3 regions of the Atribacter laminatus genome follow, and region 1 is predicted to be linked to each of the others. Evidence: riboswitches for the same ligand, from Rfam matches in the RefSeq annotation. Region 1 holds a riboswitch; each other region holds the start of a gene.
The links. Region 1 has a riboswitch for cyclic di-GMP ahead of RT761_RS07280 (C39 family peptidase). Riboswitches for the same ligand answer to the same signal wherever they lie in the genome.
Positions count from the first base shown of each region.

Region 2: it holds a riboswitch for cyclic di-GMP, as region 1 does, so the genes downstream of both, RT761_RS04490 (hypothetical protein) here and RT761_RS07280 (C39 family peptidase) in region 1, are expected to answer to the same signal.
Region 3: it holds a riboswitch for cyclic di-GMP, as region 1 does, so the genes downstream of both, RT761_RS08795 (phosphomannose isomerase type II C-terminal cupin domain) here and RT761_RS07280 (C39 family peptidase) in region 1, are expected to answer to the same signal.

Region 1 covers NZ_CP065383.1:1,588,136-1,591,420, reverse strand. The annotation lists gene RT761_RS07285 (InlB B-repeat-containing protein) at 1-258, opposite strand, end outside; gene RT761_RS07280 (C39 family peptidase) at 1,131-1,808, opposite strand; cyclic di-GMP riboswitch class I at 1,888-1,974, opposite strand; gene RT761_RS07275 (response regulator) at 2,216-2,575, opposite strand; gene RT761_RS07270 (phosphodiester glycosidase family protein) at 2,815-3,285, shown strand, end outside.
Region 2 covers NZ_CP065383.1:954,694-957,978, reverse strand. The annotation lists gene RT761_RS04500 (class I SAM-dependent methyltransferase) at 1-319, opposite strand, end outside; gene RT761_RS04495 (GNAT family N-acetyltransferase) at 381-1,280, opposite strand; cyclic di-GMP riboswitch class I at 1,793-1,880, shown strand; gene RT761_RS04490 (hypothetical protein) at 1,964-3,285, shown strand, end outside.
Region 3 covers NZ_CP065383.1:1,945,969-1,949,253, reverse strand. The annotation lists gene RT761_RS08805 (endo alpha-1,4 polygalactosaminidase) at 1-320, shown strand, start outside; gene RT761_RS08800 (DUF6062 family protein) at 566-1,192, shown strand; cyclic di-GMP riboswitch class I at 1,402-1,488, shown strand; gene RT761_RS08795 (phosphomannose isomerase type II C-terminal cupin domain) at 1,569-2,171, shown strand; gene RT761_RS08790 (mannose-1-phosphate guanylyltransferase) at 2,192-3,259, opposite strand.

The sequences.
Region 1 (3,285 bases):
GTCAGTTTTCCCGGTGAGGGTATGAGTATCTCCTTTTAATATGATATCGGCATTGGGGAGAGGGTCTCCTTCAATGATCGATGGGTTAGCACAGGTATCGGTAAAGCAGTTATTATCAGGGGCCACCACCACTCCTTTGATGGTGACTGAGCTGTCAGTTGATGGAGCTCCGAATTGGCCACCACCGATACAGCCACTGACTAAAGACGCTAACACAATTGTTGTTAAGACCAAAAACCATAGTTTTTTTCTATTCACGAATAATCCCTCCTCTCGGGATAATTAGATTTCTTGGTATAGATTAGTTGAGGAGAGATGAATCGGATATAGGAAATCATGCCTATTTTTACCAACCAGTGGTACTATTTTTATAAACTACAATGGCAATATTCCCTTGAATTCTACAAACCTTCATGCTGCTTAGCAGCACTAGATGAAGATGAAAACACCTATTCAGAAATGAATCTCCTTCTTTAGCAAAGGGGATTAGGGGGGTTTGAAAGTACTGGAAAAAAAAACAATCCTTCTCAAGCTCCCTTTATCTAAAAGGAGAGGAATAAAAAAAATTAAACTCATAAGATTGCCACGACCTCAAAAAACGAGGTCTCGCAATGACGAGTCAGAGTTCCTTCTCCCTTGATGGGGGAAGGGAAGGATGAGGATCAAAGTTCAGATTCATATTCAGGTTTGGAATTTTTAAATAAAAGCTCGACGTGGTATACAATTTCCCCCCTCACCTTAATTCTCTCCCACCAGGGGAGAGGGAAAAAAAGAAAAAACGGGGAAGGTTTAGATGGGGGAGAAAACAAAGATTCGACATGCCATGGCATGTCGCTACATTAAATGGAAAACGGGCGCAATGAATTGCACCCCTACAACTTTTAAATCTTTTGTAGGGGCTTGATTTATCATGCCCGTGTATTTTCAATAGATAACCTGTTGCATCTTAAAAAAAATGGAAGAAAATCTGGCAGGAGTGAGTAAGTAATTGTTCAACAAAGGCTAAAAAAAACAAAAGGCGATGGTCTAAAAGCCATCGCCTTGGTAAATTTGAAGATAGAAAACCGCAGGTCAATTCAAAATAAAAGCGTAAATATAACTAAGAAGTTAAAAATCAATCTATGATTTAATTAATCCAATGCCACATACCAATTGCCTTGTGCGCCCCAAGCTGAAAGGAATTGATTAATGGTATAGGAATTGTTGGCACCATTAACCTTACCCGGATCGTTGACATATACATTGGCGGAGTCGATTCCGATTACTAACATAGCATGTTTGGCGCCACCATTCGGATTCATATTAGAATATACTGCAGCTAAAAATGGTTTCCCTTCTGAAAGCATATTCCGAGCTCTTTCTAAATTACCCATACCAACCTTGGTTGGGACTCCTTCACTTTCTAACCAAGCACGGATCTGAAAACTGTTTGTCCAGTCACCATTATAATTGTTAATCGGAAGGCCGTATCGATCATTCAACCAATCATCCGCTTGAATGATGTGATCTGGAAGTGGTTCTATTCCATAATAGTAAGCTCTCATCATGACTGCGACGGTATGACCACAATTTCGAGTATTTGACCAGGTTCCAGGAGGAACTTGCGGAAGGAAAGGAACGTCAAGTAGGATTTTAGTATCAGAGCGTTCAATAAATTTATCTAAACTATCTAAAGAAATCACATTGGTTATCGCGTTATTATTACCAAAATCGGTTTCCGGAGTGTTTACGAAGTTGGTACAACCAGAGATAAACACCATCAGGAGAAGCCCGAAGATGATGAGTGGCAGTAACTGTTTGTGCTTCAACTCTCATGCCTCCTTCAGAGTTTTCTCCGAAATCATTTTTGAGAGTGACGCACATTTTAACAGATCAACTCGATGCCGATCCGGCAACCCGACTGCCGTAGCACTTTCGTGCTTTAGGTTCGTGGTTTTGCGTCCTCCCCTTTCGGAGAGTTTGCCTTTAATATATATATCTAATATATATTTCCAGTCCTTTATTAATTATCGGAACAATATCAAAATACTTTAGGATTTTTTAAAAAAAGTTTTCCTCTAAATTTTAAAAAGGTTTACAAAAAAGTAAGTGCTCAGGATTCCGATAAAACAAAATCATGACTTTTCATTGTATTTTATATACAGGAAAGAGAATGAGCAAAAAAAGAAGATAAAACTAACTTGTTAGAAAGCAGGGAGAAGATAGAATATATAACTCAAGAATTAACAAACGATTCAGTGGCTTTTCGTATAAGTTGATACAGACGGTCGAGACCTTCTCCTTTGACAAGATAGGCAAATGCTCCTGCTCTGGCCGCCCGTTCTTTATGCTCCTCGTACATAGTAAGCATGATAACTGGAATGTCAAAGCTTGATTTTATTTTTTGAAGCAAAGTAATCCCATCGCCATCGGGGAGTCGCATATCAAGAATGATTACATCGGGCTTAACCGCTTCAATTCTTTCTAACACCCCCTGAATCCGATCATGGGTTCCCGCAACATCCATATCGATCTGACGGTTGAGGAGGAACACCAAACTTTCAAGAAAAAAACGGTTATCGTCAACAACAAATATTTTTTTGGTGGTTGTTTTTGTTTTTGTTGTAATCAGTTGAATCTCCTCCTGTCATAATCGTCACTATCGAAATTATAGGAAAAAAAAATTTAAACTTATATAGGTCATTAATCCCATTTTCATAGCTAAAAGTACTAATTAGATGTTGGAATAAAAATTGGGTTTGAATTTTTTTACTGGATTTGTTACCCTATGAGGAACTTTATTATAAAAAGAATATTAGTAAATAGGGATGCAATATGAAAAAATATTTGACTCATCATATAATCGTTCTTTTATTTCTTGTTATTACCGTTTCTTTGCCAGGGTTGACAGCTGAATCAAGATTGTCATGGAATGATTTCACTATTTCGTTAAAAAATATCCTTGGGCCTACAATCGTTATAAGCCAAAACCGCACTAACACTCAATTCGTTACTCGTCTCGATGCTGCTCGAACTATAATCGATGCTCTTTCATATAATGATTTATATGATTATTTTGATGCTGGGTCGATCCCTTTCCAGGATATTCAAAACCTCAATGAAGACGAAAAAAAGGTTGTTATTCTTTCCACTCAACTCAATCCACCCTTGTTTACCGGTGATGCTCAAGGTCTTTTCCGACCTAACGATCCACTCACACCCCAAGAATTCTCTTTTTTAAAGGAAAAATTAAAAGCCTATTCAAATGGGAATCTTTATTATGAATCTTCTAAAATCTTAGAACCA
Region 2 (3,285 bases), 630 kb from region 1:
GGGCTCTCAATAAAGCGGTTTCCGAAATATCAACACCAAAAACTTCTTTACCTTTGCTTAAAAGAAGCTGAGTAAATAACCCTTCGCTACATCCTACTTCCCAAATCGTTTGGACATCACTGGGAATTAACTCAAGGGTTTTTTGGTATTTTTCTTTTTCAAATTCGTAGTTTTCATAATTCCATGGATCTGGTTTCTTTTTATAAAGTTCTTCGAAATGTTTTTCATTAAAATAAAGCTGAAGAAAGGGAGTAAGCAGTCTCCATCCTAAATTCTCCAAATTTGATTTGGTACGCCGCAATAGGTCGTTAAATTTCATTTTTTACTTGTTCTTCCTTTCTTCATTCATATGTATTTAAGTAATTTTATATTGCTTATTCTTAAAAATAATCTGGAACGGGAAGATAGAGACGATTTATATCAATATCCTCGTAAGGTTTAACCATCACAGTATCTTTATCATCCTTGTTGGCTTCCAACCTTAAATAATTAATCACCGGCAAAGGCAAATCGAGATGAATATTTTTTCCGAGTTGATAAGCCCAATTATGGAGAAGCGCTAACAAGTCTTTTTTATCAATATTTTTATCCCAAATTATTTCAAAAACCTTAAAATTTTCCTCTCTATCCAATCCATAGAAAATCGCCGATTGACCAATTTCATTCCTCAAGAGAAACCAATCCGCTTTTTTCCCATTATAATTAAACATCGAACTCCACTGGTTCCATTCCTTCATACCCTTCATATAAGCCAAGTTACGGAGGGGAGCAATAGCCTGAAAATCCTGGTAGAAAGATATATATAAATCGAGTATGTTTTCATAAGGTATATTCTGGCAAGTAATAGGGTATTTGCCAGTGGTTGAAGGCTCAATAACTCCCTCATATTTACCTATCTTTTGAAATCCCCATCTTTTATAATATTCAGGAATCTTGGTTACTAAAATAATGAATTCGAAATTTTGGACTTCGGCTTTTTTTAAAGCCTTTTCCATCAGTTGACCAGCCAATCCCTGTCCTCGAAAACTTGGATTAGTCGCAACGTTAGCAATCCCAGCCGCAAGAATCGTTCTTTTACTGTCTATAAAGAGACGAGGAAGGCACCAAAGGGTTGCAATAGTTTGATTTCTATTTTTGATTGAATAAATATTATTGGGGTGGAAAAATGGGTCATATTTAAGGAAGTCATAATAGTATTTTTCATCATCTTGTGGAAAGATCTTTTTTAAGAATTCGGCATTTTCCGAAAAGGTGGTATAGGTTTCACGAATTATTTCCATGCAAAGAACCCTTATTCTTATTTTTTTATACCAATTATACTGTATTAAAGAATTCTATTTTGAAGTTTTTCGTCAATATTTTATTTTGAGGTTTAAAAGATAGACGTTCATGCTACCTAGCTGCACCAAATGAGGATGAAAATAACTATTCAGAAATCAATCTCCCCCTTTAGAAAAGGGGGTTAGGGGGATTTGAGTTTTTTGAGAACCAATCGAATCCCTCTTAATCTCTCTTTAGCCAAAGGGAGAGGAATAAAAAGATTAAGCTCATGAGATTGCCACGTCACTACGTTCCTCGCAATGACGAGTCAGAGTCCCTTCTCCCTTGATGGAAGAAGGTCAGGATGAAGGTAATAATTTTTTACAACTCACTACTCACCACTTACTTCTCACTACATTTACAGAGTAAATATCTCCTTTTTTAAAAATAAATATCAAGATCAAATTGGAATAAATCCACTAAAGTTACTTCTTTTTTATCCGATAAATTGAGTAAGTAAAAATGAACTTTTAGAATGAAAGGGCAAACTCTCCGAAAGGTGAGGGCGCAAAGCTACGAACCTACTGCGTCAAATACGCAATGGTAGTCGGGTTGCCAAGTCTTTTTTGAGTTTAAACTCAAAAGGGTGCGTCACTCTTAAAACCTCTTTTCTTCGGAGAAAGTCCTGAAGGAGGAATAAGTAGTGAAGCGCAATAAAGTATTTTTTATCGCCATCCTCGGACTTCTCCTCATTACTTTCATTTCCGGTTGTACTAATGTACCCATGACACCTTCAGTTGAAAAAGAACTTAACGATGCTTCAGGCGTTTCTGTTATTGAAATCGCCGGAACTTCACTTTCAGCAAGCCCAAGTGTTATAGTCCCGGGAGGAAATATTACTGTCAATTTTACTGGAGCACCAGGGTATTACCGGGATTGGATCGGTCTTTTTAAAGTTGGTTCAAATAATTATTCCCGAATCAGCTATCAATATTTAAGAGGGCAAAAAAATGGTTCGTTAATTTTCAAGGCTCCAAATACTATCGGTCAGTATGAATTCCGGCTTTTTAGAAATGGGAGTTATACCAAATTAGCAACCAGTAATCAGGTAGTGGTACAGAATGGTGCTTTAAATCCAACACCGACACCGACGCCATTAGCAGGTTCATCACCAACACCAACACCGACTCCAACACCTCCTAGTACAAACAATAATTCACCACTTTCAGCAAGCCCAAGTGTTATAGTCCCGGGAGGAAATATTACTGTCAATTTTACTGGAGCACCAGGGTATTACCGGGATTGGATCGGTCTTTTTAAAGTTGGTTCAAATAATTATTCCCGAATCAGCTATCAATATTTAAGAGGGCAAAAAAATGGTTCGTTAATTTTCAAGGCTCCAAATACTATCGGTCAGTATGAATTCCGGCTTTTTAGAAATGGGAGTTATACCAAATTAGCAACCAGTAATCAGGTAGTGGTACAGAATGGTGCTTTAAATCCAACACCGACACCGACGCCATTAGCAGGTTCATCACCAACACCAAGCTCACCTATTAATTACCAACTCATTTCCCAGTATAGCTATGGAAAGAATAATGTGGTACGGTGGAGGGATGGGATCATTAAGGTTAAGGATTCCACCAATTACCCTGGAATCAATGTACAGGATGTTTTAAACCAGTGGAACTCAATCATTGGAGGAACTACCACCTTCCAGTTATCAACCGATAGTACCAGTCCAATAACCATTTTTTATGATGCCGCATCAATCACCTCTCAGGGAAATGGGGTTTGGGGTTATGCCACGGTTTGGTGGTCAAATTATCAGCTCATTAAAGCAGAGGTTCGAATCCTTCCTGAAGGAAATTGGTACGGATATCCAATCAAGCCGAAATATGAGCTCTATCTTCATGAGTTAGGGCATGTAGTCGGTTTTGCTGGTCATACTAATGATGGAAGCGTCATGGATGCCATTGCCAATGGAAGCACGACAATTTCTTCAACTACCCGGTCGGTTATAAA
Region 3 (3,285 bases), 360 kb from region 1:
TTACCCATGAAGATATTGACCATTTAAAAGAAAAAATGAATGGTGGTAAGCGTTTAGTCCTATCCTATCTCTCAATTGGAGAAGCAGAAAATTATCGCTATTATTGGCAAAAAGAATGGGATATCAATCCTCCACCTTGGTTAGAAGAAGAAAACCCAGATTGGAGTGGAAATTATAAAATTCGTTACTGGGATAAAAATTGGCAGCAAATAATTTTTGGAAATCCAGATGCTTATCTTGATAAAATACTCAAAGCTGGTTTTGATGGAGTTTACTTAGATTTGATTGATTCTTTTGAATATTTCGAGGAACTTCAATAAATAGAATTGATTGGAAATATCAATCCAATAAGTATAATCATCTATGTTAACGATAACCTTCTCACCTTTTATTATAAAACTGTCATTCTTATCGACACTTGAGTCAACCTTAAATTGCTCCGGTTCACAATAACAGGTTCCTATTTGCAAATAATTATGTTCACAGCTGGGTTCATTTCTTTCTCCTTTAATAAATTTGTGATAACATCCCGAAATGGAGCTTATTTGTTACAAGGAGATGAAGCGTGGATAAAACTTATTACGATTTACTGGAACTCTTCTCAGAAAATGGTTGTCCAATTTGCAGTTATAAAAAAACTTTTGAAGAACAATCTTTAGATGGATTATTCTATGAATTTGTCACCGATCCAGAGATCCGTCAAAAACTCCGCGATCAAGGAGGTTTTTGTCAGGATCATTTACGAAGGGTTTTCGATACTCGACCATCAATTTTGGGTATGAGTATTGTCTATGAGGATTTGCTCAATACCTATTTAAAAAATGAAAACCATCCCACCCTAAAAAATTGTCCACTCTGCAATCTTTGGAAAGATAAAATCCATCATCTTGAAAATATTCTTCAAAAGCATTGGAAGGATTTTAAAAATGTCTGGGGAAAATATACCTTCGTTTGTATCATTCACCAAAATGAATTACAACTTACTCCTTCAATTTCATCGGAACTTAGGGAACAGACTCTTAAAAGTCTAAAAAATATAGACGAAAATCTTAAATCCTTCATTCAAAAATTTGATTATCAAGCAAATAAAGATACCATCTCAATTGAAGAAAGCAATTCCTGGCAAGAGGTTTTAGAATTTTTTGCCAGTCAGCGATTAAGAAAATCTCATCGTATACATAGTAGAAAGTAGTTTTTTATAGATGTATCGATGCGCTCCTCACTTTGACGCTTTTAGATAAGTATTTTATCCTCATCTGCTACCATCAAGTAGCATGGCTATTTATTCGATAAATTTTCTGATTCAAATAGTATATTTATTTTTTGTCTAACTTATTAAATATATTAATTCTATTCTAAAGGAAATTTCTTTTTTGCCGATAATATATGAAAAAGTATGGGTACCTGAAAAGGCAAACTTTCCTAAAGGAAAAGGCGCAAAGCTAAGAGCCTAAAGCGTTTATATGCCATGGCAGTCGAGCCGCCAAAATCCACCTAAAAAACGAAATGATGACTTGTAAAATACGAACCATTTCCATAGGAAAGTTTTCCATAGGAGGATTTATAAAATGGCTCGTAAAGATAGTAAATCTCCAACTTCAAAGAGTGATATAAGCCAGCAATTTGACAAAAAAAGCTTAGATGAGGTTGAAACTGATCACTTTTTATCAAATGGCCTCTTTATACCTGAAAAAAAATCAACACCTTCTACTCCGATTTATCTAAAAGCAAACGAAAAAAGTAATTTATCAGTTTGTCTTGAAAATGAAGTAAACCTAAGAAATAAAAATGAATTTTCTGAAGATTCTGCACAAAAAGAACCGACTCAAATCGAAAAACCCTGGGGATATTATGCCATTATCGACCAGGGACCTCACTACAAGGTTAAAAAAATTGTTGTTTATCCTGGTTACCGTTTAAGCTTACAAATGCATTACCATCGCAATGAATACTGGTTGGTAGTCAAAGGAGTAGCATTGGTCACCGTTGGAGATCAAACCTTCATTTTAGATCCGAATCAGAGTACCTATATTCCCATGCAGACCTTCCACCGAATGGAAAATCGCGGCGATGAACTCCTGGAAATAATTGAAGTTCAAAACGGTAATTGTATCTCCGAAGAAGATATTGTTCGTATTGAAGACGATTTTAACCGAAGTGAAATAATTTAGCTTTAAACCAATAAAAAAAGTTAGGTAAGATGCTTGAACTGGTCGTTGTTTTTAAGTTCCTGTATTAACTCTTTGATTTTTTGATCAAGACTTTTGTGCATCACCAAAACAGCAGAATCCGATTCAACAATAATCAAATCATTAACTCCAAAGGTTATAATTGGTTTTTGGGAATAGATAATATTATTTTGACTCTGTAATCCATAATAGGAACCAATGGATAAATTTTTTGATTTATCCTGAGAAAATACTTTTTCCAGTGCCGACCAAGATCCAATGTCGTTCCATTGGAAAGTAGCTGGGATTACCAACACTCTCTCTGATTTCTCCATAATACCGTAATCGATGGAAGTCGATGGAAGTGTATTGAATACCTGAGATTTCACGGTTTCTAACTCTGGCCTTCCCCAATAGTGTTGAATGGTGTTAAGTCCCTGAAAAAGACTGGGCATATGGGTTGTTATTTCTTCTAAAATGGTTTGAGCTTTCCAAATAAATATTCCACTGTTCCACAGATAGGTAGGATTGGAAAAATAGTAATTTGCTTTTTTAATATCCGGCTTCTCAATAAATCCAAGCACCTGACAGGCTTTTATATCTTGTTTGCAAAATTTTTCATCCCCATAATGGATATAACCATAACCAGTGTGGGCTTCAGTTGGTGTTATTCCTAAAGTAATCAGATAATCTTTCATCCCGACTTCACAACCAAAACGAACAACTTCACGAAATCTTTCTTCATCGAAAATCAGGTGATCAGATGGAATTACAATCATGACTTCATTGGGGTTCTTACGAGCTATTGTGAGTGCACCTAACCCAATACAGGGAGCAGTATTTCTCCCAACTGGTTCAAGGATGATATTTTTTTCTAATAAATAAGGAACTTCCTTTAAGATTTCGGATTTAAAATTTTCCTGGGTTACCACATAAATACCGTCTTCTCCCACCAAAGGAAGAACTCGGTCAACAGTCATTTGAAAAAATGTTTTGTCCATTAACGCTGTAAATTGTTTTGGTTTTTTTGAGGTACTTAACGGCCAGAGACGCTCACCTTTCCCACCAGCCATTATAAGGGCAATCGGCATAATCATCATCTCCATTTACCATCATG